DNA from 3 places in the Winogradskyella sp. PG-2 genome. Region 1 is predicted to be linked to each of the others. Evidence: riboswitches for the same ligand, from Rfam matches in the RefSeq annotation. Region 1 holds a riboswitch; each other region holds the start of a gene.
What was found. Region 1 has a riboswitch for S-adenosylmethionine ahead of WPG_RS03625 (trans-sulfuration enzyme family protein). Riboswitches for the same ligand answer to the same signal wherever they lie in the genome.
Positions count from the first base shown of each region.

Region 2: linked by a shared signal. The riboswitch ahead of WPG_RS05050 (homocysteine S-methyltransferase family protein) and the one ahead of WPG_RS03625 (trans-sulfuration enzyme family protein) in region 1 are both predicted to bind S-adenosylmethionine.
Region 3: linked by a shared signal. The riboswitch ahead of WPG_RS09020 (O-acetylhomoserine aminocarboxypropyltransferase/cysteine synthase family protein) and the one ahead of WPG_RS03625 (trans-sulfuration enzyme family protein) in region 1 are both predicted to bind S-adenosylmethionine.

Region 1 covers NZ_AP014583.1:785,155-795,640, forward strand. The annotation lists gene WPG_RS18340 (BACON domain-containing protein) at 1-218, opposite strand, end outside; gene WPG_RS03625 (trans-sulfuration enzyme family protein) at 321-1,490, opposite strand; SAM riboswitch class I at 1,592-1,714, opposite strand; gene metK (methionine adenosyltransferase) at 1,972-3,225, shown strand; gene WPG_RS03635 (hypothetical protein) at 3,386-5,212, shown strand; gene WPG_RS03640 (carboxypeptidase-like regulatory domain-containing protein) at 5,355-5,801, shown strand; gene WPG_RS03645 (T9SS type A sorting domain-containing protein) at 6,272-7,741, shown strand; gene WPG_RS03650 (TonB-dependent receptor) at 7,797-10,486, opposite strand, start outside.
Region 2 covers NZ_AP014583.1:1,143,792-1,154,277, reverse strand. The annotation lists gene metH (methionine synthase) at 1-2,553, opposite strand, end outside; gene WPG_RS05055 (antibiotic biosynthesis monooxygenase family protein) at 2,553-2,834, opposite strand; gene WPG_RS05050 (homocysteine S-methyltransferase family protein) at 2,831-3,838, opposite strand; SAM riboswitch class I at 3,942-4,065, opposite strand; gene WPG_RS05045 (HupE/UreJ family protein) at 4,202-4,795, shown strand; gene WPG_RS05040 (deoxycytidylate deaminase) at 4,895-5,326, shown strand; gene WPG_RS05035 (S41 family peptidase) at 5,326-6,933, shown strand; gene WPG_RS05030 (NAD(P)-binding domain-containing protein) at 6,923-7,531, opposite strand; gene WPG_RS05025 (hypothetical protein) at 7,534-7,734, opposite strand; gene WPG_RS05020 (MarC family protein) at 7,746-8,327, opposite strand; gene WPG_RS05015 (DUF3109 family protein) at 8,418-8,990, shown strand; gene WPG_RS05010 (CHAT domain-containing protein) at 8,994-10,486, shown strand, end outside.
Region 3 covers NZ_AP014583.1:2,020,116-2,030,601, reverse strand. The annotation lists gene leuB (3-isopropylmalate dehydrogenase) at 1-261, opposite strand, end outside; gene leuD (3-isopropylmalate dehydratase small subunit) at 272-862, opposite strand; gene leuC (3-isopropylmalate dehydratase large subunit) at 862-2,247, opposite strand; gene WPG_RS09030 (2-isopropylmalate synthase) at 2,248-3,423, opposite strand; gene WPG_RS09025 (hypothetical protein) at 3,568-5,118, shown strand; SAM riboswitch class I at 5,222-5,346, shown strand; gene WPG_RS09020 (O-acetylhomoserine aminocarboxypropyltransferase/cysteine synthase family protein) at 5,467-6,765, shown strand; gene WPG_RS09015 (alpha/beta fold hydrolase) at 6,875-7,882, shown strand; gene WPG_RS09010 (AraC family transcriptional regulator) at 7,934-8,764, opposite strand; gene WPG_RS09005 (dihydrodipicolinate synthase family protein) at 8,911-9,867, shown strand; gene WPG_RS09000 (aldehyde dehydrogenase (NADP(+))) at 9,938-10,486, shown strand, end outside.

The sequences.
Region 1 (10,486 bases):
TAAGTTGGTGAAAGCGTAATCCAAGTATTAGTATTACTGACATACCAATATAAATTCGCAGTTACTGAAACTGTTTGTGATTCTTGGTTTGCAGAAAATTCTGTAATTGAAGATAGACTTAAGCTATCTTGTTGCCCTCCTTCATTGGAATCGTCAGAACTACAACTAAATAGAACTATAAAAACTAAAAACGTAAAAACAATGTTTAATAATTTCATATGTCTATAAATTCTTTTTTTACAAAAATAACAAAAATCGAGTATGAAAATATAAGTAGAAATCAAAAGCCAGAAACTGTTGTTTTATAGTATATAAATATATTAATTTTCTAATGCTTGTTTTAAATCCCCAATAATATCATCTATATGTTCTAAACCAACCGAAACTCTAATAAGTCCACTAGTAATTCCTGTAATTAAACGATCTTCTTCAGATAATTTTGCATGTGTCGTAGATGCTGGATGTGTTACGATACTTCTTGTATCACCTAAATTAGCAGATAAAGACAATAGTTTAATTGTATTTAAAAAATTTCTTCCGGCATCAATACCACCTTTAATTTCAAAAGCCACAATATTACCGCCTAATTTCATTTGCTTTTTAGCCAGTTTATATTGAGGGTGAGATTTTAAAAATGGGTATTTCACAAAATTCACATGATCATTTGATTCTAAAAATTCCGCCACATTTAATGCATTATCACAATGCATATTTATTCTAGCTGGCAAAGTTTCTAAACTCTTAGACAAGACCCAAGCATTAAAGGGTGACAAAGCCGGACCTGTATTTCTAGAAAATAAATAAATCTTTTGAATTAAATCTGAATTTCCAACGGTTACACCTCCAAGAACTCTACCTTGTCCATCTATTAATTTTGTAGCTGAATGAATAACTAGATCAGCACCAAACTTTATAGGTTGTTGGAGATAAGGTGTCGCGAAACAATTATCAACTAGGAAAATAAGGTTATGCTTCTTAGCAATACTACCCAGTAGCTCTAAATCTAAAATATCTACAGCCGGATTTGTTGGGCTTTCCGTATACAATATTTTCGTATTGGGCTGTATTAAACTTTCAATTTTGTCTATTTCATCTATCTTAAAAGAGCTTGTTGAAATATTCCATTTTGGTAAAATGTTATTAAACATAGTCTGGGTAGAACCAAAAATACTCCGCGAAAACACAATATGATCTCCTGAGTTGAGTAAAGCTGCAAAAGTTGAAAACACAGCAGACATACCAGATGCAAAGGCATAACCTTGTTCGGCACCTTCCATCTTACAGATCTTATCTATAAACTCTGATGTATTGGGATTAGAATAGCGACTATAAATGTTACGCACTTTCTCATCGGCAAACGATGCTCTCATATCTTCAGCATCTTCAAATACATAACTTGATGTAAGATATAAGGGGTTAGAATGTTCTAAAAATTGAGAACGTTCAATTTGTGTTCGGATGGCTTGTGTTTCTATGTGTTTAGAACTCATTTTTCTTGTATTTATTATAAAGTCAATTCAACCTCAATTATAGGTTTATTCATTAGAAAAATGTCATTGCAAAAACGTAATCAGAGTGATTTTGATTCGTTTAGTTATCTATCTAGTTTTAAATAAATGAATAAAAAACTATGTAGAATTTAGCACCTTCTCAGTAAATCTAAGGGTTGCTAAGGTTTCAAAGGGTCTAATCCCTCCACCTTTCTTGATAACATTTTAGTAAGTGTTTGAACTTTGTGGTTACAAATATTGTATCAGAATATTTTAAAAACAAATTAAATCATAAAAAAAGTAAAATAAATTTACGTTCCATTTAATTTATCTACTTTTGTACAATCAATATTTAGAGGAAGAATTTGATCTGATTGCAACCTCTTAAAAAAATGCTAAAGCAATAAGTTATATACTTCTCTAGCGACTAGGCAATCAATTAAATTTTAGTAAAACAATTATAACCTAAAAAATAGGATTTATGCCATATTTATTTACTTCAGAAAGTGTTTCTGAAGGCCATCCAGATAAAGTAGCTGATCAAATTAGTGACGCTTTAATTGACAATTTTTTAGCTTTTGACCCAGAATCTAAAGTAGCTTGTGAGACATTAGTTACCACTGGTCAAGTTATTCTTGCTGGTGAAGTTAAATCTAACACTTATTTAGATGTTCAGAAAATAGCAAGAGACACTATAAATAAAATAGGATATACAAAAAGCGAATATATGTTCGATGGAAATTCCTGTGGTGTTTTATCTGCCATACATGAACAATCTGAAGATATTAATCGTGGTGTAGATCGTGCTTCTAAAGAAGAACAAGGAGCAGGTGACCAAGGAATGATGTTTGGTTATGCCACAAACGAAACTGATAACTATATGCCATTGGCTTTAGATTTATCGCACAGAATTTTAAAGGAATTAGCTGAATTACGTCGCGAGAATAAATATATTACCTATTTACGACCAGATTCTAAAAGCCAAGTTACTATAGAATATAGCGATGATAATACACCTCAACGTATTGATGCTATTGTTGTTTCTACTCAACACGATGATTTTGGTACTGATGATGTAATGTTAACAAAAATCAGAAAAGATATTGTTGACATCTTAATTCCAAGAGTTGTTGCTAAAGTTCCAGACCATATTAAACCTTTATTTAATAGTGATATTAAATATCATATTAACCCAACAGGGAAATTCGTAATCGGAGGACCTCATGGTGATACAGGTTTAACAGGTCGTAAAATTATTGTAGATACTTATGGCGGAAAAGGAGCACATGGTGGTGGAGCATTTTCTGGTAAAGATCCGAGTAAAGTGGACCGAAGTGCAGCTTACGCAACAAGACATATTGCTAAAAACCTAGTTGCTGCTGGTTTATGTGATGAAGTTTTGGTACAGGTATCTTATGCTATTGGAGTTGTAGAACCTATGGGTATTTTTATAGATACTTATGGTACTTGTGATTTTAATTTAACAGATGGTGAAATCGCTAAAAAAGTAGAAGCCATTTTTGATATGAGACCTTCTGCAATTGAAAGTCGTTTAAAACTACGCCAACCAATTTATAGTGAAACCGCAGCATATGGACATATGGGAAGAAACAATGAAGTAGTTTCTAAAACTTTTGTCCAACCACTTGGTGAATCAATTTCTATGGATGTTGAATTATTTACATGGGAAAAATTAGATTACGTAGACAAAGTTAAAGCAGCATTTGACCTTTAAGAAACCAAATATTGAATACTTAAAAACCTCGTAATTAAGTTTATGAGGTTTTTTTATTTTTTAAATTTCCTAAGGCTATTAGGTAGGATATTAAGCATTTAAACTGTTTAATCATTGAGTAACAACTCTAACAAATAAAATCTCAATTAAATCAACACTTATGAAAAACATTAAAAAATTCCCCAATCTTATTTTAGTGCTTTTATTTTCTACGCTTATAGTTACATCTTGTCAACAAGACGATGTCAATTCCAGTGGAGGTGAGCAACAAAACAGTATCCCAGATACATTCTCTGAATATTTTGGAAATACGGTTTCTAGAAATTTTCTTGGTAATGTTATAGACATAAATAAAAATCCTATTGAAGGAGTTACAATTACTGTTGGAAACGAAACTGCGACAACGGATAGTAACGGTATTTTTGTTATTAATAATGCCAATGTGAAAGAACGTTTTGGTTTTGTAAAAGCGCAAAAGGCTGGTTATATCCATGGATCTCGATCTGTTGTACCTTCAAACGGAACAAATAAGGTTACAATTATGCTACTCGAAGCTACAGTTGTGAGTACAATAGCTAGTGATTCTCCTGAAACAGTTACAATAGGTAATGGAAGTTCTGTGAGTTTTGATGGTAACTTTATTAAAGAAGATGGCTCAGAATATTCTGGCTCTATCGATGTAATAATGCATCATTTAGATCCTGCTGATGAAGATATGTCAATGCAAATGCCAGGTATGTTGTACGCAGAAAATGAAGCAGGTGCAGAACGTATGCTACAAACCCTAGGCATGTTGGCTGTTGAATTAAGAGGAACAAATGGTGAAGACTTAAATTTACCTGAAGGTTCAACTTCTGAAATTAAAATTCCTCTAGATCCAAGTTTAATGGGAATAGCACCTGCAAGTATTCCACTTTGGTATTTTGATGAAGCCAATGGCTACTGGAAAGAAGAAGGGCAAGCTATTTTGCAAGGAAACATGTATGTAGGTACGGTAACTCATTTCTCATTTTGGAATTGCGATATACCAGCTGAAGCTATTACACTTTGTATTACTGCAGCGGATGATGAGACTAATTCTCTTGGGAATTTATGGGTGAGTATTACTAGTGGAACCTTCGGAACTACATATGGATATACAAATGAAAATGGGGAAGTTTGTGGTTTTGTACCAAGTAATGAAACCTTAGAACTTAATGTTTACAGCTATGATTTTTGTGGTGAAACTCCCTTACTTACTGAGTCTATTGGACCTTTTACAATGGATTCAAATATTTCTATAATTGTTCATGATAATACAGATGTAATTGCAGAAACTATAATTGGTAATTTAAATACTTGTGCTGGTGACGCGGTTACGGATGGCTATGTACAATTAGCTTACGAAAATCAGACCTTTACTAATATGGTAAGTGATGGTACATTCGAAATTAATATGCTACGTTGTGAAGGAGATAATACCTTTCAGATTAAAGGTAGTGATTATGTCAACTTACAAACTACGGATAGTATAAGCTACACATTTACAACTCCGCTAACTGATATAGGAACTATTAGTGCTTGTAATACAGTAACCGAATTTATTCAATACACCATTGATGATGATGAATCCGTACTTATTTTCGAAAATATTAATGCGAATTTTTATTTAAGCGGTGATGCAACAGGAAACTTCAATGGGCCTACTATAGATATTTTCGCAGGTAATAATAGCCAAGACACTTGTTTTTATATGTATGGTGTTTTAAATGAAACTGTTTATGAAGGTACTTATGATAATTACGATTGGAATAGTGCTGACGACATAGGTTTCTTTATAGGTGAATGTTTAAGTGTATCTAACGAGAACAATGAAATTACATATAACTTAACTTCTATAGGAGAAGTTAGTGATTATATTGATATTAACTTTACTGGTGCTTATGAAGATTATAATGGAGATCCTCATACTATAACGGGAGTAGTTCATGTATATAGAGACAATTAAAACCTAATAAAATTCATAAAAAAGCCTTAGATTCTTAGTGTAAAAAATCGAAGGCTTTTTTTATTTACCAGAATTTTAATGCAACCCTTTTACAGTTGCTGTATCTTGTAAATAGAAACTATCATCAATCATCAATCAAAAAATGAAGTCAGTTATTCCTATATGGAAGCTCTTAGCTATCTGTATTATTTTCACAATTGCATGTGAAAATAAAAGTGAGCCTACTAATAACAACAAACCTATAGTTAAGCCTAAATTCTTTACAGATTACTTAGGAGATAAAGTCACTGGAGATTTTAAAGGTATTGTTATCGATGAGAATAAAATTCCTATTAAAGACGTCATCATTACTATTGGTAACAAAACGACAACAACTGATTCTAACGGAAATTTTAAAATCAAGAAGGCTAATGTAAATGTTCTTTTTACATATGTAAAGTTTAAAAAAAATGGTTATATAAACACCTCCAAAAGTATGATTCCAAAAGATTCAATTAATGAAATTATAAAGATTTTACGCAAAGAAATCGAACCTAGTTTATTTAGGTTTTCCAAAAATAATTATAACCTACCCTTATCCGATAATTAAGTAATTCACAGTTATTTAACGCAACCTTTTTACACTTTCTGTATCTTACTAATAGAAATCAATCCATTATGAAAAAAACTACCCTCTCATTCGTTTTATTATTTTTTGTTTTATCATTCACTTACGCTCAGAATACCTGTGCTGATGCTACATAATTATGTGGGTCTTTTGGTTCTGAATTCTCTAGTACTTCAGGAACAAGTTCTGCGGAACTAGGACCTGACTACGGCTGTCTAGGAAGTCAACCAAGACCAACTTGATTTTATATTCCTATTATAACAACCGGAAATATTAGTTTTCAGATTTCTCAATTTTCAGGACCGAATGGAACTGGTAATGGTAATGATGTAGATTATATAGTTTGGGGACCATTTGATGACGTTGCATGTAGCCCTGAAGAATTATCTAGCGAAAACGAAGTTGATTGTAGTTTTAGTGCCTCTAATATTGAACAAGTTTTTATCCCTAACGTGCAACCTGGTGAAGTCTATATGTTGTTAGTTACAAATTACAGTACATCAGAAGGCTTTATACAAATGACAGAAGTTGATGGAGGTAATTTCTTCGATACTGTAGATTGTACAGGTTTTACATTAAATACATTTGTTGACACCAATGGTAATGATATTAGGGATGAAGACGAAGCTCTTTTTCCTTATGGAGATTTAAATTATTCTGTTAATAGTGGTAATGAAGTTGCATTAAATAATGATTCTGGTAGCTATTATATCTTCGATGAAAATGAAAATAATAGCTATGATTTTGAATATATTCTAGATGATACATTTATAGATTACTTTTCGCTTGAAACTCCTAGTATTCAGAATCAATTTATAACTCAAGGAGAGATTACTAATTTTGATATCCCTATTGATATTATTACTCCACTTACCAATGTTTCAATACATATTACACCTGTTAACTCACCTAATCCAGGATTTGATACTGAGCAACTCATTACATTAAAAAACTTAGGAACATCTCAAATAGATAATGGAACAATCACTTATACTTTTGATCCTTTAACAACATTTGTAAGTTCTACAGACCCAAGTACAACACAATTAGATAATACATTAACTATACCTTTTACAGACTTAGCTCCTTTTGAAACTAGATATATAAACATTGTGTTAAATACCAATGCACCACCAGAGGTAAATATTGATAATGTTTTAACGTTTTCGGCTTCTATTAGCGCAGGAGATATAAATGATATTTATTTAGATGATAATACTTCTGAAATAGATGTTGTTGTCATTGGTTCTTTTGATCCTAATGATAAATTAGAAAGTCATGGCGGAACAATTGCTTATGAAAGCTTTACAACGGACGATTTTCTTTTTTATACCATAAGGTTTCAGAATACAGGAACAGCAAGTGCACAGAATGTGGAGATTAAAGATTTTTTAACTGACGAACACGATGCTAGCTCTATTGTTATGATAAGTGCTAGTCATAACTACCAACTAAAAATAGATGACCAAGATTTAGAATGGGATTTTAGAAATATTAATTTACCAGATAGTACTAATGACGAGCCAAATAGCCATGGCTTTGTTTCGTTTAAAATAAAATCTACTGCTGGTTATAACATTAATACTGTGTTTGAAAATACTGCCGAAATTTATTTCGATTTCAACCTACCTATTATAACTAATACGGTTGTGACATCATTAGCTAGTGGACTAAGTATTGAAGAATTAGAAAACGCAATAGTAAGATTTCATCCTAATCCTACAAATGGCATTGTTAATATAACATCTAAGTCTGTATTAAAACATATAGAAGTTACAAATATATTAGGACAAATACTTTTATCACAATCCTTAAATACATTAGAAACAAAAATAGATTTACAATCTTTTGTCGCTGGTAATTATTTTATTTCTCTTCAAACGGATAATGGAAGTATTATAAAACGGGTTATTAAAAATTAAAAATATAAAGCCTTCTCAATTGAGAAGGCTTTTTTTATTTACTATTTATAACATTCTATAATGTATACGTCAACCTAAACGTAATAAATCTTGGTTGTATAAATGTTTCTGAACTAAATACAGAAATATTACCAGCACCATTACTAATATTAGAGTCAATATCTAATAAGTTAGAGGCTCTTAACGAATATTCCCATTTGGCATCTCTATCTTTTCTGTAACGCAATGATGCATTCCATGTTTTAAAAGCCACTTTTTCACCATTACTTTCTTGCTCATTATATGTAAAATCAGTTACAAAAGTCACAGCGTCTAATATATAAGCATCAAACTCTACAGATGGTGCTCTTGTAATAAATTTAGTAGTATTAGTACCTTGATCGTTATCTCTTACAGTATATCGATATCTTAATCTTACATTAGGCGCTTCTCGAAAGTTAGTTCTTATTTCTGGGGTGTAAGTCTGTGTAAAACTCTCATTTAGAGATTGTCTTCCTTGGACAAATTGATTGTTCTTACTGTAGTTAAAATTTGTTCTTAAACTAGCTCTAAATTTTCCAAAAGTACGCTGTACACGTCCAAATACCGAAGCGCTCTCATCTGCAAACTGCGAATTAAAGAATGAGCTTGTTCTAATTACACTTTCAAAATTTGTTAAGGATCTAATCTGATCTATATTCTTACTATAGTTTGCACCTGCAAATACATTTGTATAATTAAAAAGATTAAAGCTACTATAAAACAATCTTACATTATGAGAAAGGGCATTTTGCAACTCAGGGTTACCAAACTGAATACTATTAAAATTATTTAATACTAAACCTTCAGCGATGTTAGTCACATCTGTAAATGTATTTGTCATATTATAGTTTAACTGGAGACTCTCACTCTTTTTAAACTGAATACGAGCTTCAAAGTCTGGTAATACATTAAAAAAATTATCTTCAAATGTTGTACCTGCTTGTGTATTTTGGTTGCCATAAGCATGGAAGGATACACCTGGTGTAAAGGTGAATTTACCAGTTTTAAATCGGTAATGCACACCTAAATAAAGATCTCTAAAACGATACTCTACATCATCATTAGTAGCTGATAATAAATTACCATCTAAATCAGTAGTTGTTGGAGTAGGATCTAATCGTGTACCATCATCTAAAAATTGAAATATATTTGAATTAAATTTCTGATTACTTAAAATAGTTCCTAAGGTTAAATTAATATTACTCTTGGCGTTTAAGATATTATAGTAATCTAATTTTGCATCTAATTGATTAGACTTAACTCGCTGTTCTTGATTAATATTATAACCAAACTGATCTCTATCAAAACCTAAACCTTCTGCTGTACTATCAAAAGCATCCTCATCTGGCGAGTCATTATTTGTAGGATCGTTTGTTAATAACGCATTGTAGAATGGATCTTCGTCTTTTAATAAATGTTGTGCTTCAAAAGCGAAAATATTATTTTCATTTAGCGTATAATAATAATTTACATTTTGGTTAAAACTATATGGTTTTGCTTCATCTACCTGATCTGTGTTACCAACTACAGAGGAGAATAAATCCTGCTTTTCTTGATCATCTGAAAAACGTCCTAAAATATCATAATCTAATTGATTATTAACGTTAGGTTTATAAGATGCACTCAATTTAGCTATAGCTTGGTTAGATGCTTCTCTACCTCTTGAAATTGTCGCTTCATCTGGTGGAAGACTAGCCGACTCATCTTCTGGTGTGCTTGGATCATCTTCGATTTCTATATAATCTATAAAACTATCTTCTCTAGTTCTTAATCGACTACTATTATAGATAAGAAAACCACTTAAATCCAAAGCCTTATTAGGTGAGTAACTAAAATTAGCTGTAGCTAATTTTGTAACGACTTCTTGCGAATTTTGAACATTGGTTAAACCACCAAGTCCATTATTACCTAAATTAATACTCGTACCACTAGTTCTACTTGGCAATCTAAATCCTCCGCCAAAGCCTCTTAAATCTCTATTTGTTAAAGCCACTTCACCTATATTATTCATATCTCCAATAAGATTTATACTATACTTAGGACTGTAATAAAATAATTTTGGTTGTACTAAATATAATTCGTCATTTGGTGAAGGTGCTGTACCTGCACCTGCTGTGATATCACCAAACCAGAAGTTTTCTTTACCTTCTTTTAACTTAATATTTATGGCAACATTATCTTGATTATTTTGAACACCTCTTAACTGACCTACCTCAGCATAATTTCTTAACACTTGTACTTTATCTACAGCATTAGACGGAATATTTTTAGTTGCTAGTTTAGTATCACCATCAAAAAAGTCTTTTCCATTTACCATTAACTTACTAACCTCTTTTCCTTCGACTTCAATATTTCCATCATCATTAATCTCAACACCTGGTAGTTTTTTAAGGACATCCTCTAACTTCCTTTCAGAACCATTTTTAAAAGAATCTGCATTATAAATTAACGTGTCTCCTTTTATGGTCACAGGCATTTCATAGGTCAATTCTACAGCATCTAAAGAATTATCTGGGACTAATTTATAGTCCTTGGTAATACCCTCTTCATTTGTAGTGATTATTTCTTCAAATGTTTTTAAGCCTATATAACTTACTTGTATTTTATAAGTACCATTCTTTCCTAGAGACAAAATATATTTACCCTTATCATCAGTAATCGCATAAGACTCTAATGTATTAGACTCTTGATTAATAGCAATTATATTTGCAAGTTCTAATGGCG
Region 2 (10,486 bases), 360 kb from region 1:
TCCAAAATAATAACCACTTACACTGGCAGCTGGCCACATAGCTAAACTGTCGGTAAGCTGAACTCCAATGTTTTCTTTAACATTTAATAGCTCCCAAATGGTCTTCTTTTCTAAGTGATCTGGACATGCTGGATAACCAGGAGCAGGACGAATCCCTTTGTAACTTTCTTTTATTAATTCTTGATTTGATAAGTTTTCACCTTTGGCATAATTCCAATGTTTTGTTCTTACCTCTTTATGTAAATATTCAGCAAAAGCTTCTGCTAATCGGTCTGCTAATGCTTTAATCATTATAGAATTATAATCATCATTATCAGCTTCGAATTGGGCTGCTAATTCTTGAGTTCCAAAGCCAGTTGATACGCAAAAACAACCCATGTAATCTTGCATTTCTGATGCTTTAGGTGCAATAAAATCAGCTAAGGCTATGTTTGGTTTACCTTGTGATTTTTTAGATTGTTGTCTAAGCGTTAGAAACTCAACTAATATATTTCCAGAGTCATCCTTAATTTCAATATCATCATCATTTACTGTGTTAGCATTAAATAAACCAAAGATGGCTTTAGCTTTTAAAAGCTTTTCATCAAATATGCGTTTTAGTAAGTGTTGCGCATCAGCGAATAATTCTGTGGCTTGTGTACCGACAATTTCGTCATTCAAAATATCTGGATATTTACCATGCAAGTCCCAACTTCTAAAAAATGGAGACCAATCAATAAAAGCTTCAAGCTTAGTGATGTCGAAATCTTCTATGATCTGAATCCCTAAAGTTTCTGGTCTTACAATTTCTGAAGCTTCCCAATCAATTTGAAACTTATTTTTTCGAGCATTTTCAATGCTAAGATATTCTTTCTTTTTCCCACGTTTTATGAATTGCTCTCTGAACAAATCATATTCTTCACGAATCTGATTTTTATAAACTTTGCTGTCACTTTTAAGTAAATCTCCGACAACAGTTACGGCCCTAGATGCATCATTAATATGGACTACAGTATTACTATAATTTGGTGCAATTTTTACGGCAGAATGCGCACGCGATGTTGTTGCTCCTCCAATAATTAGTGGAATATCTAATTGTTCTTTTTCAAGAGCCTTAGAAACATAAACCATTTCATCTAATGACGGAGTAATAAGACCACTTAGGCCAATAATATCAACATTTTCTTTTTTTGCTGTTTCAATAATTTTTTCTGGTGGAACCATCACACCAAGGTCAATGATTTCGTAATTATTACAACCCAAAACAACACTCACAATGTTCTTGCCAATATCATGTACGTCACCTTTTACAGTTGCCATTAAAATTCGGCCTGCAAATTCTTGCTTACCATCTTTTTCGGCTTCAATAAAGGGTTGTAAATAAGCCACAGCTTTTTTCATAACACGAGCAGATTTTACAACTTGTGGTAAAAACATTTTTCCGCTTCCAAATAAATCTCCTACAACATTCATCCCAATCATTAAATGCCCCTCAATAACATGAATTGGTTTGTCTGAAGCTAAGCGTGCTTCTTCAACATCTTCAATAATAAAAGCATCAATACCTTTAACTAAAGCGTGTGTAATTCTATCCTGTAAAGCCTCACTTCTCCATTCTTGAACCGTGTTTTCCTGTTCCTTTTTCTGACCTTTAACAGATTCAGCAAAATCTAATAAGCGTTCAGTAGCATCATCGCGTCTATCGAATAGTACATCTTCAACACGTTCTAATAAATCTTTGTCAATTTCATCATAAACTTCGAGCATGGTTGGGTTAACGATACCCATATTCATTCCATTTTTAATGGCATGAAATAAGAAAGATGAATGCATAGCTTCTCTAACCACATTGTTACCTCTAAATGAAAATGACACATTACTTACTCCGCCAGAAACATTGGCGTGAGGTAAATTTTCTCGAATCCATTTTGTAGCTTCAAAGAAATCGAGGGCATTTCTGCGATGCTCTTCCATTCCTGTTGCAACGGGAAAAATATTTGGATCGAAAATAATATCTTGAGGAGGGAAGTTGATGTCTTTAACTAAAATATCATAGGAGCGTTTACAAATTTCAATTCGCCTGTCGTAATTATCAGCTTGACCAGTTTCATCAAAAGCCATAACAATGACTGCTGCTCCATAGCGTTTAACTAGTTTGGCCTGTCGTTTAAATTCAGCTTCACCTTCTTTTAAGCTTATAGAATTAACAACACATTTTCCTTGTGCAACTTGTAAACCAGCTTCTATAATTTCCCATTTAGAACTGTCAATCATTATTGGGATTCTAGAAATATCTGGTTCTGAAGCAATGAGATTTAAGAAGGTTGTCATAGCATAAACACCATCGAGCATTCCTTCGTCCATATTAACATCTAAAATCTGAGCTCCACCATCTACCTGGTTTCTAGCAACCTCTAGAGCTTCACTATATTTTTCTTCTTTTATTAGACGAAGAAATTTACGAGACCCAGTTACGTTGGTTCGTTCACCAACGTTGATAAAATTACTTTCTGGTGTTACCACAAGTGGTTCTAATCCAGAGAGCGTTAAATATTTTTTACAGTCACTATCCATTATTTGTAATGTTGTACGATTGGAAATGATTCATAAAAATGATGAAGTAGTTTTTTCCATTTCTGGTATTCATCTGAAGTTCTAAACTCAATTTCGTGATCTTCCAAAGTTTTCCAATTCACTGAAAGAATGTATTTATCATCATCTTCCATACATTTTTTCAAGGTATGATTTAGGTATCCTTTCATAGCCGAAATGAAATGTTCAGCTGTTTTAAAGGCTATTTCAAAAGCTTGAGACTGACCTTTCTTAATATTTAAAATGGCAACTTCTAAAATCATACTAAGGCAAGTTTATGTCTTGGCTGATATTTCTTAGCAACTTCAGCAATGGCATTTATATGAGCGGGACTTGTGCCACAGCAACCTCCAATTATGTTTATAAGATTATCTTTAAGATAATCCTCAATATAGTTTTGCATCTGCTCTGGTGATTCATCGTATTCGCCAAAAGCATTTGGCAAACCTGCATTAGGATGCGCTGAAGTAAAAAACTCAGTTTCATTAGATAAGCGTTGTAAATAGGGTTTTAATTGTTCTGCTCCCAGAGCGCAATTAAAACCAACACTTAATAATGGAATATGAGATATTGAAGTTAAAAATGCTTCAACAGTTTGTCCTGATAATGTTCTTCCTGAAGCATCTGTTATAGTTCCAGAAACCATAATTGGAATATCAATATGTCGTTCTTCTTTTACTTCTTCAATTGCAAATAAAGCAGCTTTAGCATTTAAAGTGTCAAAAATAGTTTCCACTAAAAGAACATCAACTCCACCATCAATTAAAGCCTCCACTTGTTGCTTATAGGCAACACGTAATTCATTAAAAGTTATCGCTCTGTATTCTGGGCGGTTAACATCAGGAGATAGACTTGCGGTTTTATTAGTTGGGCCAATACTACCAGCAACAAATCTTGGTTGATTTGGGTTTTCTTTTGTGAATTTATCAGCGACTTGTTTAGCTATTTTTGCAGACTCAAAATTAAGTTCATATACTAAATCTTCCATGTCGTAGTCTGCCATAGCAATCGTTGTCCCAGAAAATGTATTCGTTTCTACAATATCGGCTCCTGCTTCAAAATATTTAGCGTGCACTTCTGCAATCGCCTTAGGTTGTGTTAAGGATAATAAATCATTATTACCTTTTAATGGTGAAGGATAATCTGCAAAACGTTCTCCTCTAAAATCTTCTTCTGAGAAGTTGTATTGTTGAAGCATGGTTCCCATGGCTCCATCTAAAACGAGGATTCGTTTTTTAATTTCTTCGTCTATTCTACTTAAACCCATAAGTTTTAAATTTCAATTTAAACTAAACGTCAAATGTGTCTCTATTAGACTTGCGTTATAAAATATGTTAAAAAGAAATCGAATTACAGTGAGTAATTACGTTTGGTTATCTATTCAATTACACGATAAATGAATCGGTAATTACGTAGAATTTAGCACCTTCTTAATAAGTTTAAGGGTTGCTAAGGTTTCAAAGGGTCTAATCCCTCCACCTTTCTTGATAACATTTCAATACGTTATTTGAACATTGTGAAGTTACAATATTGCGAAAGAAAATTAGAATAAGCAAGTTTTATTAGCGTTAATTTAAAAGTATGATATTACTTTTAATTGTAACTTTGATGCATCCCAAATAATTTAATTATGCTAGAAAATTTTTGGTTTAATGTGCAATACGGGCTTAACCATGTATTAGATATTAACGGTTATGACCATGTACTTTTCTTAATGGTTTTAACTGTGCCTTATGTGTTTAAAGATTGGAAACGTGTTCTACTCTTAGTGTCCATGTTTACCTTAGGGCATACCTTGTCTTTGGTTTTAGCAGCTTATGGCATAGTTAGTGTTAATGGAAAATTGGTTGAGTTTTTAATTCCAATAACTATTTTAATCACGGCTATTTTTAATGTGATTACAGCTGGTAAAAAGGATAGAAGCACTAAAATAGGATTGTTGTTTTTTACCACTTTATTTTTTGGTTTAATTCACGGTCTAGGTTTTGCTAGAGAATTTAAAATGCTTTCCTCACTCTCAGAAAATAAAATAGAACTCCTCATCGAATTTGCATTAGGTATTGAAATTGCTCAGATTATTATTGTATTTGTGGTTTTATTCCTTAGTTTCTTATGTCAGACTATTTTTAGGTTTTCGCGTCGCGACTGGATTATGGTATGGTCTGCTATAGTTATAGGTTTGGTTATTCCTATGGTAATTCAAAGTGAATTGTTAAATACTTAATTAAGTTTGGTAAAACTTTAACTACAAGTAAATTGGTTATAAAATACTAACCTTTTATATTCGTTACTTATAGCATACTTTGATAAACAAAATGTATTAATGCCAAAGACAAAACAATTACGTTACGATAAAGCTTATTTACGGATTGCAAAAGAATGGGGGAAATTATCTCACTGCAAGCGTAAACAAGTAGGTGCGCTTATTGTTAAGGATCGAATGATAATTTCAGATGGTTATAATGGAACTCCAACAGGTTTTGAGAATTATTGTGAAGATGATGAAGGTTATACAAAATGGTACGTGCTGCATGCTGAAGCTAACGCTATATTAAAAGTAGCTTCTTCTACGCAATCATGTAAAGGTGCGACGTTGTATATTACACTATCTCCTTGTAAAGAGTGTAGCAAATTAATACATCAAGCTGGGATTATTAGGGTCGTTTATCATGAAGGCTATAAAGATGATTCAGGATTACAATTTTTAGCTAAAGCTGGCATAGAATTAGAACGAATTGAAGATTTAAAAGCTTAATGGCGACAAAAAACAAATACATACCATTAATTATCGGTACAGCTATTGCTGCTGGAGTTGTTATTGGCGGCAAGTTAAATTTCACAGATACTTCAGACAACCTTTTTTCTACGAATAGTAAGAAAGATAAAATTAACCGTCTCATAGATTATATTGATTACGAATACGTTGATGAGATTAATACAGATAGTATTGTCGATGTAACTGTGAATGGTATTTTAGATAATCTCGATCCACACTCTACTTATATTCCAAAAGAAGATTTAGCTCGTATTACCGAAAATATGAAAGGTGATTTCGTTGGTATTGGTATCAATTTTTATCCTTATAAAGATAGTATTGCAGTAATAAAACCAACAGAAGGTGGCCCAAGTGAACGCGCGGGAATAATGAGTGGTGATCGAATTATATTAGCAGATGGCGATACTATTTATGGGTCAAATATTACAAACGATTTTATTACAAAGAAGCTCAAAGGAGACAAGAACACTAAAGTAAAACTAACAGTTTACAGAAAAGGTGAAGATGACCTATTAGAGTTTGATATTAAACGAAGAGCCATACCTATTAAAAGTGTTGAAGCGTCTTATATGCTTACAGATCAATTAGGTTATATTAAGATAAATCGTTTTGCTGAATCTACATTTAAAGAATTTAAAGCGGCTTTAGATGAATTACAAGAGCAAGGAGCAACAAAATTGACGTTAGATTTAAGAGACAATCCAGGCGGATTTTTAGGGATAGCTGAGCAAATAGCAGATGAATTTTTAGAAGATGATAAACTTATATTATTTACTAAAGATAAAAAGGGTAGAGAAGAGAGAACTTATGCAACAGATCGAGGAGACTTTGAAGACGGTGATATATATATTTTAATCAATGAGAATTCAGCATCTGCTAGTGAAGTTATTGCAGGTGCGTTACAAGATAATGACAAAGGTATTATTGTAGGAAGACGTTCTTATGGTAAGGGATTAGTGCAGCGTGAAATGGCTTTAGGAGATGGTAGTGCTGTACGTTTAACAGTATCACGATATTATACTCCAACAGGTCGCTCAATACAAAGACCTTATACAAATGGTAATAATTCAGGTTATCATAGTGATTACTACAAACGTTTAAGAACTGGAGAATTGGCAGATGAAGCGAGTATAGAAGTCGATGATTCATTAAAATTTACAACACCAAAAGGGAAAGTGGTTTATGGAGGAGGAGGTATAATTCCTGATGTATTTGTACCTGTAGATCGTTTGTTTGATAACGAAACCATTAATTACTTAAGGAGAAGAAGACATTTTGGTTATTTTGTTTTTGAAGAATTAGATAAAGATCGTAGTGTATATAAAGATGTTACTAAATATGACTTCATAAATAATTTTGAGGTAAGTGATGATATCGTTGTACGTTTTCAAGATTATGTAAATGCTCGAGAACGCACCAATATTACTTTCGTTGCTTATAATGACGAAATAAGACGCATCATAAAAGCAACATTAGCGCGACAATTATTTGATGATAATGCTTTTGAAGAAATCATCAATAAAGAAGATGTAATGGTACAAGAGGTTATTCTTTTAAGTACAGAGTACCCAAACTTTAAACAGTAATCTTATCGTGGATTTTAGTATGTTTTCCATCGTTCCACAGCGTTAGTATATCTGTAGCAACATGAGATCCACTACCACAAGCCATGGCAAACTGACTTCTCCAGCCTGCTAAAGTTCCAGCAACAAATAGATTTTTTTCTATAAGATGATCTGTGTTCTTTAGCCAGATTCTTTCCTTCTCTATTACAGCTTTAGGATGAGCCTCAACATAAGATTCAAGTCCTTTTATAGTCATTAAATTAGTGTAGCCTACAGCGATAACTACAATTTTCGATTGATATGTTTTTTTATTTGTAGTAATAATGAAGCCTACAGAATGCTTTTTAATAGAAGTAACTTTTTCTTTTTCAATTTGATTTATATGAGGATATAAATCATTGAGTTGTTGCTTTCCATCTTTTAGAATATCACTACCTAAGGTACTAGGTGCTAATCCTAAAACATTATTAAATAATGCATTTTGAAGATGTGATGTTTTCTGATGCGTTATAATAGCGATCTTTTTGTCTTTTACAAAAGCTTTGTCTTTAGCAGAACCCAAAACCAAACCACAAGACAATCCTGCTGCTCCACCACCAATTATTAAGGCATCAAAAATCATTAACGTTGTTTATCTAATTTTTCGATTTTCTTTGAAATTCTAAGAATTTGTAAAAGAATGATAGCACAAAATGCAGCAATTATAGTAATAACCGCTGTAAAGCTTTCACCTTCAAATGGTGCATCAAAATTTAATTTGGTAGTATTAAAAATAACGAGTCCAATAGCAATAATGCTTAAAACAATTGTAAATATTTTCATGGTTAAAATTTTTAAGCCAATAGTTCTTTAATATTATGCGCAAATAATTTTACGGCTATAGCTAACAAAATTACACCAAAAACTTTTCTTATAATGTTAATTCCGTTAGGACCAAGCACTCGCTCAATTCTGGCTGAGGTTTTTAACACTATATAGATAAAAATAACATTGCATATTACGGCTACAATGATATTTTCAATAGCAAATTCAGCTCTTAAAGAAAGTAATGTGGTTAAGCTTCCAGGTCCTGCAATAAGCGGAAAAGCTAATGGAAAAACAGATGCGGTTAATGGATTACTATCCTCTTGTTTATAAAGTGTAATGCCAAGAATCATCTCTAAAGCAATAAAGAATAAGATAAATGCGCCAGCTACTGCGAACGAGTTAACGTCGATTCCAATTAGACTTAATAGACTTTTTCCTAAAAAGAGAAATACAATCATAATAATACCAGCAATTAGTGCTGCTTTTTCACTTTGTATATGTCCAACTTTTTTACGTAAATCTATGATTATAGGAATATTTCCTATAATATCAATTACTGCAAAAAGAACCATAAAGGCTGTAAATATTTGTTTAAAATCTAGTTGCATAATCTCTGTTTCTGAAATTCGCGGCAAAGGTGCGATTTAATTACTGATTTTCAATATTAAATAACTGTAAAGTTTAGCTATTTTTACATTATGTTTCAACTCGGAAAAACCATAGTATCAGAGGATATTATAGAAAAAGATTTTGTCTGTAATCTTGCTGCATGTAAAGGATCTTGTTGTATTGATGGTGATGCTGGTGCACCATTAGAAAAAGATGAGGTTAAAATTCTTGAAGATATTTATCCAAAAGTAAAACCGTTTTTACGAAAAGAAGGCATTGAAGCTATTGAATCACAAGGAACTTCAGTAGTTACAGCCTTTGGTGACTTAGAGACTCCCTTAATCAATGGAGCAGATTGTGCTTATGTTATTTTCAATGAGAAAAAAACAGCCCTTTGTGCTATAGAAGAAGCGTATAATCAAGGAGAAATTTCTTGGAAGAAACCAGTGTCTTGTCATTTATATCCTATAAGAGTAAAAGATTATTCTGAATTCTCGGGAGTGAATTATGATAAATGGGAAATCTGTGATGATGCATGTTCGCTAGGAAAAGAATTACAAGTCCCAGTTTATAAATTCGTAAAAGAAGCTCTCATTAGAAAGTTTGGTGAGGATTGGTATGATGAGTTAGAGAAGGTTGCCGATGAAAAGTTTAGTCGTTAGGATATGAAAATTAAGATTAAAATTTTTCATATATCGATGCTTATAGTGGTTCTAAGTAATGCTTTTAATGGAAGTGTATGTGCTCAAGAAGATTATGAAGAACTCAATAAGCAGGCCTACAATTTGTATCACAATGAAAAGAATTACGCTGAAGCCAAAAAGCTTTATCTAAAATGTATTGAGCTTTATAAAAGTGAGGGTAAATTAAAAGATGCTATACTAGATAGCTACAATGCCTATAGGTCATCAACAGCTAATATGGACCCATTAGATGAGGCTAAGAACATATTGTTAGATGCACTACAATTCATTGATGACGATAATAAAAATTCGCGAGAAGTTGCCACTTTGTACTCAGGATTAGGTGTCGTATATAACAGAATATATCAATATGAAAATTCGCAATATTATTTAAATAAAAGTATACAAATTTTTAAAGCAATAGAAGTCTGTCCCTTTGAACGTTTCTATTATGACGTTTTAGTTTACAGAGGGATTAATCAAATAGAACTTTATAATTATGAAGAAGCTAAAGTTGCTCTAAAAGAGGCTTTAAATTTTGCTCAGATATATGATTTAGACAAATCACACGTGATGACAAATATTACTAGGCTTTATTCAGAAACTAAAGATTATAGTGGTCTAAATATGTTTTTAAAAGATCATAATAATGCTGTTATTATTGAAAATGCGCCGCTTTTCATTTACTTTGACATTTATAACGACATTATAAAAGCAAATCGTGATCAGGGGAAATTACAAGAGGCGTTAAAGTATCAAAAACAACTTGCTCAACGCATAAATGCTTCATCTTATAAAATACATTTCTCTGAGCGATATACTGCTATGGGTTTTGCGGCTATATACCAAGACATGGATGAACATAAAAAAGCCATAAATATCCTCAAACAAAATGATGATGCAGAAACAAGAAAATTAAAACCTAGCGAAGCATCCATGTGCGATTTAATGATAGCAGAAAGTTACTTAGAACTTAATGATTTTTCTAATGCAAGCGACTATCTAAAAAAATCATTCCGTTTTAATTCTGATACATTTTACAGCCAAGATTTAAAATTTAATTTTAAGAAAATGGATGTAAATCTATTAGAAAAATTAGCTGTTCTAGGTGAGTTTTATAAGCGTCAACAAGTCAAAGCGAATAATCAAAAGCTAAGAGAGAAAATAATAAAGGTTTATAAAACAGCGCATAAAGCATTATTAGAATTCAGTCGATCTAGCGATGAAGATCGTTTTATTACTGAGACCAATTATAAGTACATCTATGGCAATCTTTTAGACTCTTATTGGGAACAATGGAATTTAACAAAAACGGAAGCTATTTTCTATGATGCCTTAAATATTACAGATGAGAGTAAACTTGTAGCGATTGCTAGTGAATTAAAATCTGTAAGGCTCGATCAATTATTTAAAGAAAATATAGATGTCGAAATTCTAGAAAAAGAAATAAAACTTACCGCCGAAATAGATTCTTT
Region 3 (10,486 bases), 1.2 Mb from region 1:
TACTTTTGCTGATGGATCATTATCATATTTCGGGTGACCAATAGATCCAAATAAAATAGCATCTGTAGACTTACATAAGTCTAAAGTTGTCTCTGGCAATGGATCATTGTGTTTATCTATAGCTATAGCACCAACATCTGCATTGGTGAATTTAAAATTATGATTGAATTCTGAAGCAATCGTTTTCAAAGCCTTAATAGCTTGGGCTGTAACCTCTGGACCTATACCATCACCTGGCAATACCGCAATATCTAATTTCATCTAAAATTTGTTAGTATATTTTTTGAGCTTCAAAAGCTTCAATTTGTTCTTTATTGTTGACCAAGTAGTCGATATCATCGTAACCATTAATCATGCAAGTTTTTTTATAAGGATCTATTTCAAAAGCTTCAGATAATTTTGAACCTTTTATTGAGATCGTCTGACTTTCAAGATTAACCTCTAATTCTGTTTGTGGATTTGACTCAATTTGCTGAAGTAAGTCACTTAAAAATGTAACTGAAACTTGTACAGGTAACAAGCCATTGTTCAAGGCATTTCCTTTAAATATGTCTGCAAAAAAACTAGACACAACGACTTTAAAACCAAAATCTGTAATTGCCCAAGCAGCATGTTCTCTACTCGATCCACATCCAAAATTATCGCCAGCAACCAAAATTTTACCAGAATATTTGGAATCGTTAAGTACAAAATCAGAATTTACTGATCCATCTTTATGATATCTCCAATCTCTAAACACATTATCACCAAACCCTTTACGATCTGTTGCTTTTAAAAAACGTGCTGGTATAATTTGGTCTGTATCTACATTCTCAATGTTTAATGGAATGGCTCTAGATTGTAATGTTGTAAACTTTTCCATTAATTTAAATGTTTTGAAATATCTATAATTTTACCTTCAACAGCTGTCGCTGCAGCCACTAATGGACTTGCCAGTATAGTCCTTGAACCTTGACCTTGTCTCCCTTCAAAATTTCTATTTGACGTTGACACACAATATTCCCCTTGAGGAATCTTATCGTCATTCATTGCTAAACATGCTGAACAACCTGGCTGACGTAATTCAAAACCAGCTTCATCAAAAACTGTTTTCAGACCTTCTTCAATTATTTGAGCTTCTACTTGCTTACTTCCTGGCACTAACCATGCTGTAACATTATCAGCTTTTTTCTTTCCTTTGATAAAGTTTGCTGCTACTCTAAAATCTTCAATCCTAGAATTAGTACAACTCCCTATAAAAACAAAATTAATAGGTTTATTTATTAAACTTTCACCAGCTTCAAAATTCATATAAGCTAAAGACTTTTTGAACGAAGGATTCTCATCTACGGGAATTGTCTCAGAAATCTTAATTCCCATTCCAGGATTTGTTCCATACGTTATCATTGGTTCTATATCCTCTGCATCAAAGCTATATTCTTGATCAAACTCAGCACCTTCATCTGTTGGCAACGTTTTCCAATAGGCAACTTTCTTATCAAAAGCTTCGCCTTGAGGTGCAAATTTTCTTCCTTTCACATAGTCGAATGTTGTTTGATCTGGCGCAATCATTCCGCCACGAGCTCCCATTTCAATACTCATATTACATACAGTCATACGACCTTCCATACTCATCTCTTCGAACACATTCCCAGCATATTCACAGAAATATCCTGTACCAGAATTAGTTCCTAGTTTTGAAATAATATAAAGAATGACATCTTTTGGTAAGACGCCATTTTTTAATTTCCCATTAACAGTTACTCTTAAACTCTTGGGTTTGGTTAGTAACAAGCATTGACTCGCAAAAACTTGGGCGACTTGACTTGTTCCTATGCCAAATGCAATGGCTCCGAAGGCACCATGCGTTGAAGTGTGACTATCGCCGCAGACCATGGTCAAGCCTGGTTGTGTCACGCCCAACTCTGGAGCCATTACATGCACTATTCCATTATACTTATGTCCTAACTCATATAATGTAATATTATTCTTTTTACAATTTTCTGATAGTTCCTCTAGTTGTTGTCTAGACAATGCATCCTTAATTGGTTGATCTTGATTTAATGTAGGAGTATTATGATCTGCTGTAGCCACAATTTGATTGGGTCTAAAAACAGGAATTCCGCGATCTTCCAATTCATTGAAAGCTTGCGGACTCGTAACCTCATGTATTAAATGCTTATCTATATACAAAATCTGTGGACCATTGTCTATACTACTGACCACATGCGAATCCCAGACTTTATCGAATAATGTTTTTTTTGACATCTAAGCTGAAATTATTTGTTCATAAACTTTACTTGTCTCAATGATTTGATGGATATCGTTATCATTAATTTCTTTTTTTCTATCTGCAAAACTTAAGAAGTTAGCATAGACATCATCTAATTGTAGTTTAGTTAATTCATAACCTACATTTTTAGCTCTATAAGCTAAAGCCGCTCTACCACTTCTTGCAGTCAATACAATTGCAGACTCAGTAACACCAACATCTTTAGGATCAATGATTTCGTATGTTTCCCGATTTTTAATAACACCATCTTGATGAATTCCAGAACTGTGCGCAAAGGCATTTGCGCCAACGATCGCTTTATTTGGCTGTGTATAAATACCCATACTATCACTCACCAATTGACTCATTCCATATAACATAGACGTGTTAATATTAGTGTCTAAATTTAGGTAAGGATGTTGTTTTAAAACCATCACCACTTCTTCTAAAGCTGTATTTCCCGCACGTTCACCTATGCCATTGATAGTACATTCAATTTGTCTTGCCCCATTTATAACACCTTGAATAGAATTAGCTGTCGCTAAACCTAAATCATTATGGCAATGACATGATAAAATTGCTTTTTCAATACCTTTTACATTCTCTTTTAAATATTTGATTTTAGCACCATATTCACTTGGTAAACAATAACCAGTAGTATCAGGAATATTAAGAACTGTTGCACCAGCTTTAATAGCTACCTCACATACTCTTGCTAAATATTCATTGTCTGTTCGCCCTGCATCCTCAGCATAAAATTCAACATCTTCAACAAAAGACTTTGCATACTTTACAGCTGCAAAAGCACGCTCTAAAATATCTTCTTGAGTTGTTTTAAATTTATGGACGATATGAGATTCTGAAGTCCCTATACCTGTATGTATTCTTGATTTTACAGCATACTTTAAAGCCTCTGCAGCTACCTTGATATCGTTTTCTACTGAACGTGTTAAACCGCAAACAGTAGCGTTCTTTACAATTTTTGAAATGGCTTCAACCGATTTAAAATCACCTGGACTTGACACTGGAAAGCCCGCTTCTATAACGTCAACGCCTAAAGCATCTAACTGTTCCGCAATCACTACTTTTTGTTCTGTGTTGAGTTTACAACCTGGAACTTGCTCACCATCACGAAGTGTTGTATCGAAGATTTGTATATTGTTATTTGACATATATCAAAATATAGTTTAGTATTGTCTTACGAATTTAAGTTTTGAAATTTTTTAAATGCCTTACTCTTGATTTAATTTTACGATGTTCAAAATCAAATTTGCAAATCAAGTATTTGATTATCAAATATTTAAATCTATTTTAAATTGACAACTAAAGACCAAAAAGATAATTTATTTTCGTTAGTAAAGTCATTAACGAAATCTGAAAAACGACAGTTCAAACTGTACGTTGGGAGACTAGGTGTCAATTCCGATTCTAAATTCTTAAAACTTTTTAATCTTTTAGACAAAGCAAAAGGTTATAACGAAAATGCTATTTTAAAAACAGGTATCGTAAAAAAAACACAGCTTGCCAATGTAAAAGCACATTTATACAAGCAGGTTTTAATAAGCCTAAAATTAAATCCGTCACATCAAAATGTACGTTCTCAAATCAGAGAACAGTTGGACTTTGCTTCTATTTTATATCATAAAGGTTTATACAAACAGAGTTTAAAAATTTTAGATAAAGCCAAATATTTAGCCATAGTTAATGAAGAAAAAAATATGGCTTTTGAAATTGTTGAACTAGAAAAAATTATTGAATCTCAATATATTACTAGAAGTATCAGTAATCGAGCTGATGAATTGGCAGTACAAGCTCGAGATTTGAGCGCTCAAAACGTTATTGCAAGTAAACTCTCAAACTTATCCTTACAGCTTTATAGTATTATATTAAAAACAGGTTATGTTAAAAATGAGAAAGAAAGTCTAATCGTCACTAAATACTTCAATGATAGGCTACCTAAATTCAATTTAAAAGAGGTTGGTTTTAGAGAGAAATTATGGCTTTACAAAGCACATTTATGGTACAGTTTTTTAATGCAAGATTTTTTAAATTGTTATAAATATGCTTCTAAATGGGTAGATTTATTTTATCAAAACCCAAGTATGATTAATCTAAATCCTGTTTTCTTTTTAAAAGGAAATAATTACCTTTTAGAGTCTATCTATTTTATTAGAAATAAGACAAAATTTGTAAAGAAATTAGACCACTTTAAAACTACTGTAGGTGACCAAAAGTTTAATAAAGACGAAAATGTTTCTACTCTAGTTTTCCTTTACACTAATTTTCATAGTATTAATCAACATTTTATTGATGGAAGTTTCGAAGAAGGCTTAAAATTGATTCCTCATATTGAAAATGAGCTTATTAGTTTTAGTGACAGAATCGATCAACATCATAAAATGGTCTTTTATTACAAGTTTGCTAGCATGCACTTTGGGGTTGGCAACAATAAAGCTTGTATAGCGTATTTAGATAAGATTATCTCGAATAAATCACTTTCTATGCGAGAAGACTTACTCTGTTTTTCTAGAGTATTAAATCTTGTAGCCCATTATGAAGCCGGACTAGATTATCATTTAGAAACATTACTAAGAAGTACTTACAAGTTTTTAATTAAAATGAACGATTTGCATGAGGTGCAAAAGGAAATGATAAAATTTATTAGAGGGCTTCAAGATATTTACCCTCACGACTTAAAAAATGCATTTAGAGATTTACTTAACACTCTAAAAACTTTTGAAGACCATCCATTTGAGCGCAGAGCATTCCTATATTTAGATATAATTTCTTGGTTAGAAAGTAAGATTGAAAACAAACCTGTTGGCCAGATTATTCAAAATAAATATTTGGCAAAATATGCGCCTTGATTTTCTTAAAATCATAAAAAAAGCATAAAAACTAAAAATAAATTTGGTTTTTAAATTTTTGTGTCGCAATATTTGTGCTCACAAAGTTCAAACACTTACTGAAATGTTATCAAGAAAGGTGGAGGGATTAGACCCTTTGAAACCTTAGCAACCCTTAGATTTACTAAGAAGGTGCTAAATTCTACTTGAAAGCGCAAGTCATTTTTTGCAAATTCGGATAGATAACTCAAACTAATTACAAATCTATAGTTAGTAATTTTCTTTATAACATTTTTCTATTAAGTATGCTTCTTTCGAAGCTTATTTGGCTTTTGAATTAATTTATTTTAACTCAAAAAAACTAGAAAAATGAGTACACAAAAATTCGCAACAAAAGCGTTGCACGCAGGACATGACACCAATCAAACAGGAGGTACAAGAGCTGTACCTATCTATCAATCTACAGCTTATGTTTTCGATGATTCAGATGATGCAGCAGGACGATTTAACCTCTCTGTACCAGGATTTATATACACGCGTCTGAACAATCCGACGAACGATATTTTAGAGCAACGTTTAGCAGCTTTAGAAGGAGGAATTGCAGCAGTAGCAACTGCCTCAGGAACGGCAGCCATCTCTACTACATTACTTACACTTTTACGCGCAGGTGATCACATTGTTGCGTCAAATAGTTTATATGGAGGAACATACAATTTATTGAGTGTAACACTTCCAAGACATGGTATTACAACAACATTTGTAGATCCATCTGACCCTGAAAATTTTCAAAAAGCAGCTCAAGAAAACACAAGAGCTATTTTTGTAGAATCTTTAGGTAATCCAAAACTCGATGTTTTAGATATTGAAGCCATTTCTGTTGCAGCCAAAGCGCACAAAGTACCTTTAATTGTAGATAATACAGTTGCTACACCATATTTACTTAATCCTATTGAGTATGGCGCAGACATCGTTATTCATTCGTTGACAAAATATATAAATGGTAACGGAACGTCATTAGGAGGTATTATCATTGACGCAGGTACTTTTGATTGGAGCAACGGAAAATTTCCAGAGTTTACAGAACCGTCAGCTGGTTATCATGGTTTAGTCTACAGTGAAGTTATTGGTGCCGCAGCATTTATTGCTAAGATTAGAATTGAAGGTCTACGTGATTATGGTGGAGCATTGAGCCCGTTTAATGCCTTTCAAATTATTCAAGGTTTAGAGACTTTAGAAATTCGTATTCAGAAGCATAGTAAGAATGCGCTCGAGCTAGCAAAATGGTTGCAAGAACAACCTGAAGTAAATTGGGTAAACTATCCAGGGTTAAAAACAAGTAAATATAATGGACTGGCTCAAAAGTATTTACCTAAAGGACAAAGTGGTATCGTAACATTTGGTGCTGATGGTGGCTATGATGCTGCAAAAACTATTGCTGATACCACAAAACTATTCTCTTTATTGGCAAATATTGGAGATACTAAATCATTGATTATTCATCCTGCTAGTACAACGCATCAACAATTAAGTGATGAAGCACAAGAAACTACCGGAGTGACTAAAGATTTAATCCGTTTATCTGTCGGAATAGAAAATATTGAAGATTTAAAAGCTGATTTAAAAGAAGCCTTTTCTGTTGTTAAAGAAAAACAAGCGCTTCAAAATTAGCCTTTATTAGTGTTGTTTAGTTTAGAAACAGATGTCTTTATAATATAAAGGCATCTGTTTATTGAGTTAAAATAGTAATTAAAAGACTACTGCTTTCGCAGGAAGTAGAATGAAAGAATTAAAATATATAAATATTCCTGATTATGTTACAGGTAGTGGAAAAACCTTTAGCATTAATCTATCATATCAAACATTTGGAAAAACATTAGATGATGCTCCTGTTGTATTAGTAAATCATGCACTAACAGCAAATTCTAAAGTCATAGGAGAGCATGGTTGGTGGAACGATTTAATCGGAGACAATAAATGTATTGACACTAATTCATACAGTATTTTAGCCTTCAATATCCCTGGAAATGGGTATGACAATAAACCTGAAAACTTAATTGAAAACTATAAATATTTTACGGCTCGAGACATAGCTAGGCTGTTTGCGTTGGGTCTAGAACAACTAAAAATTGAAAAGCTTTTTGCTGTTATAGGAGGTTCAGTTGGTGGAGGTATTGCATGGGAATTAGCAGCTCTAAAACCCAATTTAATTGAGCATTTAATTCCGGTTGCAACCGATTGGAAATCTACAGATTGGCTCATTGCAAATTGTCATATACAAGATGCTATATTAAACCATTCTAATGAGCCATTAGCTGATGCAAGAATGCATGCAATGACACTTTATCGCACGCCAGAATCTCTAACTCAAAAATTCGAAAGAACTAAAAGAGATGATTCACTTTTTAATATTGAATCTTGGTTAAATTATCATGGTGATAACTTAAGTAATCGTTTTAACTTATCTGCTTATAAAATGATGAATCAAATCTTAAGAACTATAGATATTGCTAAGGGAAGAGAAGGCTTTTTAGAAGTTGCTTCAAAAATATCTTCATGTATACATTTAATAACAATTAATTCAGATCTATTCTTTAAACCAGAAGAAAACTGGAACACATTTGTTGAGTTAAAAAGTTTAAAGCAAAATGTAAACATTCATGAAATTAAATCCATTCATGGTCATGATGCATTTTTAATCGAATTTGATCAATTGGCAAGGTTCTTGAAACCAATTTTTAAAGTTAACGCAAATACATCCGTTCCCATTTCCAAATGTGTTGCTTAAACTAATGTGCTATTAATCAGAAAACCCAAACTATATGTTTGGGTTTTTAATTTATTTAAATTTAGACGGAGTCTCTCCTTTTAACTTCTTAAATACTCTATTAAAATTAGAAATATTTCTAAATCCAGACATATAGGCAATTTCAGCAATACTATAATCACTTTTTTCTTTTAATAATTTACTTGCCTTTTCTATTCTAAACTCATTTAAAAATTGAATATAAGTTTTGTTGGTTCGTTTTTTAAAGTACTTACAGAAGGCATTCTTTGTCATGTTTGCTACTTTTGAAACTGTATCTAAAGAGATCTCTTCCGAATAGTTATTTAATGTAAATTCAAATACATTTCGCATTCGGTCACCTTCAACCAAGCTGTATTTTTTATCATACACAAATGACGATAAACTTGTATAGTCTGATTTTACCATACAATTCAATAACTGTAATGAAATTATAAATCGATTTAGCTTTGAAGCTTTTTCAAGCTTAAGGAATAGATTTTTCATTTCTTCAATATGAGACTGTGGCCTAAACCCATATTTAGAACGTTCAAAAAAAGTCTGAATATCTTTTAACTCTTCAAGATTAAAAAACGATTCACCAAAAGAGTGTTCCGTAAAAAAAAGCGTTAGCATATGTGATTCTTGTGAACTTTTATCACTCTTAAACACATGTGGAATATTACTTCCAATGACTAAAACTTCACCTTTTGTGAAATTATTTATGGTATCACCAACAACTAAAGTTCCGTTTCCTTCAAGGATAAAACTCAATTGAATTTCTTCGTGCTGATGCAATTTATCATAAAACAAATTTACTTTGTCAACCTGATAAATCAAACCGCCTCTTTCTGGCTTTGGAATAATAAATGGTAATACTTTCAAATAAAAATGATCATATACTACTCAAAAATAGTGCTAAATAAACATAAATTGATAATATAGTATTATTATAGAATAAAAAATCATTATTTGTTCTTACACAACTCAATTAATTTTACGCCAAAAGTTATTTAACAAAACAAATTCTAATGAGCATACAATGGAATGGCGTAATGCCAGCCGTGTTTACATGGTTGAAAGAATCAAAATCAGGCGCTCTTGAAATTGACCTTGATGCAACACAAAAACAGGCAGCAGATATTTTAAAAGCTCAAGGAAAGGGCGGAAGCAAAATGAGCGGACTTGTGGGTTCTGGAACTCTGGGTGAGAATAGCTACCTGAACACAAAGCAGCGTCTTTCCTTACTTAAATCCCTATCTGAGGTTGCTAAAGAATACAATGTCCCGTTGATTAGTGGAGCAGCAGCAGAAACTAAGGAAGAACTTACTGAAATCGTTGAAGGACTTGCAACAGTTGGAGTTGATACAGTCATGGTCATGCCGCCAAAAACTAAGGCGGTTCCTTCTGAAAAAGAAATGTATGAGTACTATGCACTTTCTGAAGCAACTGCAAAAGATGTAGGCGTAACAGTTATGCCATATAACAATCCTGATGCAGCCGGTTATCATGCGCTCTCAACAGACCTTCTTAAAAGACTTTCTGTTCTCCCTAATGTAACCGCTCTTAAAATATCGACTATAGATGTTTCAATTATTGAAACGCTGACGTTAGAGAACAAAGATTTAAAAGTTTTAGCAGGTGTCGATACAGTTACTGTATATGCAGGATTAGCCGGAGCATGTGGTGGAATTACAGGTGTAGGTTGTGTCTTCCCAAAAGCTAGTGTTACGATGCAGGAGTATGTTTTAAATGGAGAATGGGTTGAGGCAAACAAAATTTCTCAGGCTTTAAATTCATTATCCTATCTCGATGCTCAGCCATTGCTTATGGAATACCTTAAGCTCGCTATGGGAATTCATCATAACGATGTTGCTGGAGGGCTTCGTACTTTTGGCAAGAAATTAACTCAGCAGCAAATTGATGATGTCCGTACAAGATATATTCTGGCAAAAGAAAGACTTGAAGTTCTAGACTTAATAGGTTAAGCTTTTGAAATATTTAAAAAAATAGTTTACAAACCAGTAAATTTGAAAAAAACATTTAAAAAAAGTAAGGATGATCACAGGAAAAAACTATTTAGGACATCAATTATCAGCTAAAGGTTCTAAAACCTACCAGACCTTTAATCCACAATTAAATATTGAAAACGATTCTACTTTTACAGAAGCCACTTCTGAAGAAATTGATGAAGCAGTTGCATTAGCATCTGAAGCATTTAAACCATTTAGAACGACTTCAGGAAAACAAAAAGCGAAATTTTTAAATACAATTGCAGATGAAATTTTAGCGCTTGATGATGAATTGATTCAAACTTACTGCTCTGAAACTGGATTACCAGAAGGCAGAGCGAAAGGTGAACGTGGAAGAACCGTCGGGCAATTACGAAGTTTTGCTGAATTAATCACTGAAGGCTCTTGGGTAGAAGCAACAATAGACACAGCACAACCAGATCGTCAACCTATCTCAAAATCTGATATTCGTAAACTACTAATTCCTTTAGGACCAGTTGTTGTATTTGGAGCTAGTAATTTTCCATTAGCCTACTCCACTGCTGGTGGAGATACTGCTGCAGCTTTAGCTGCTGGTTGTCCTGTAATTGTAAAA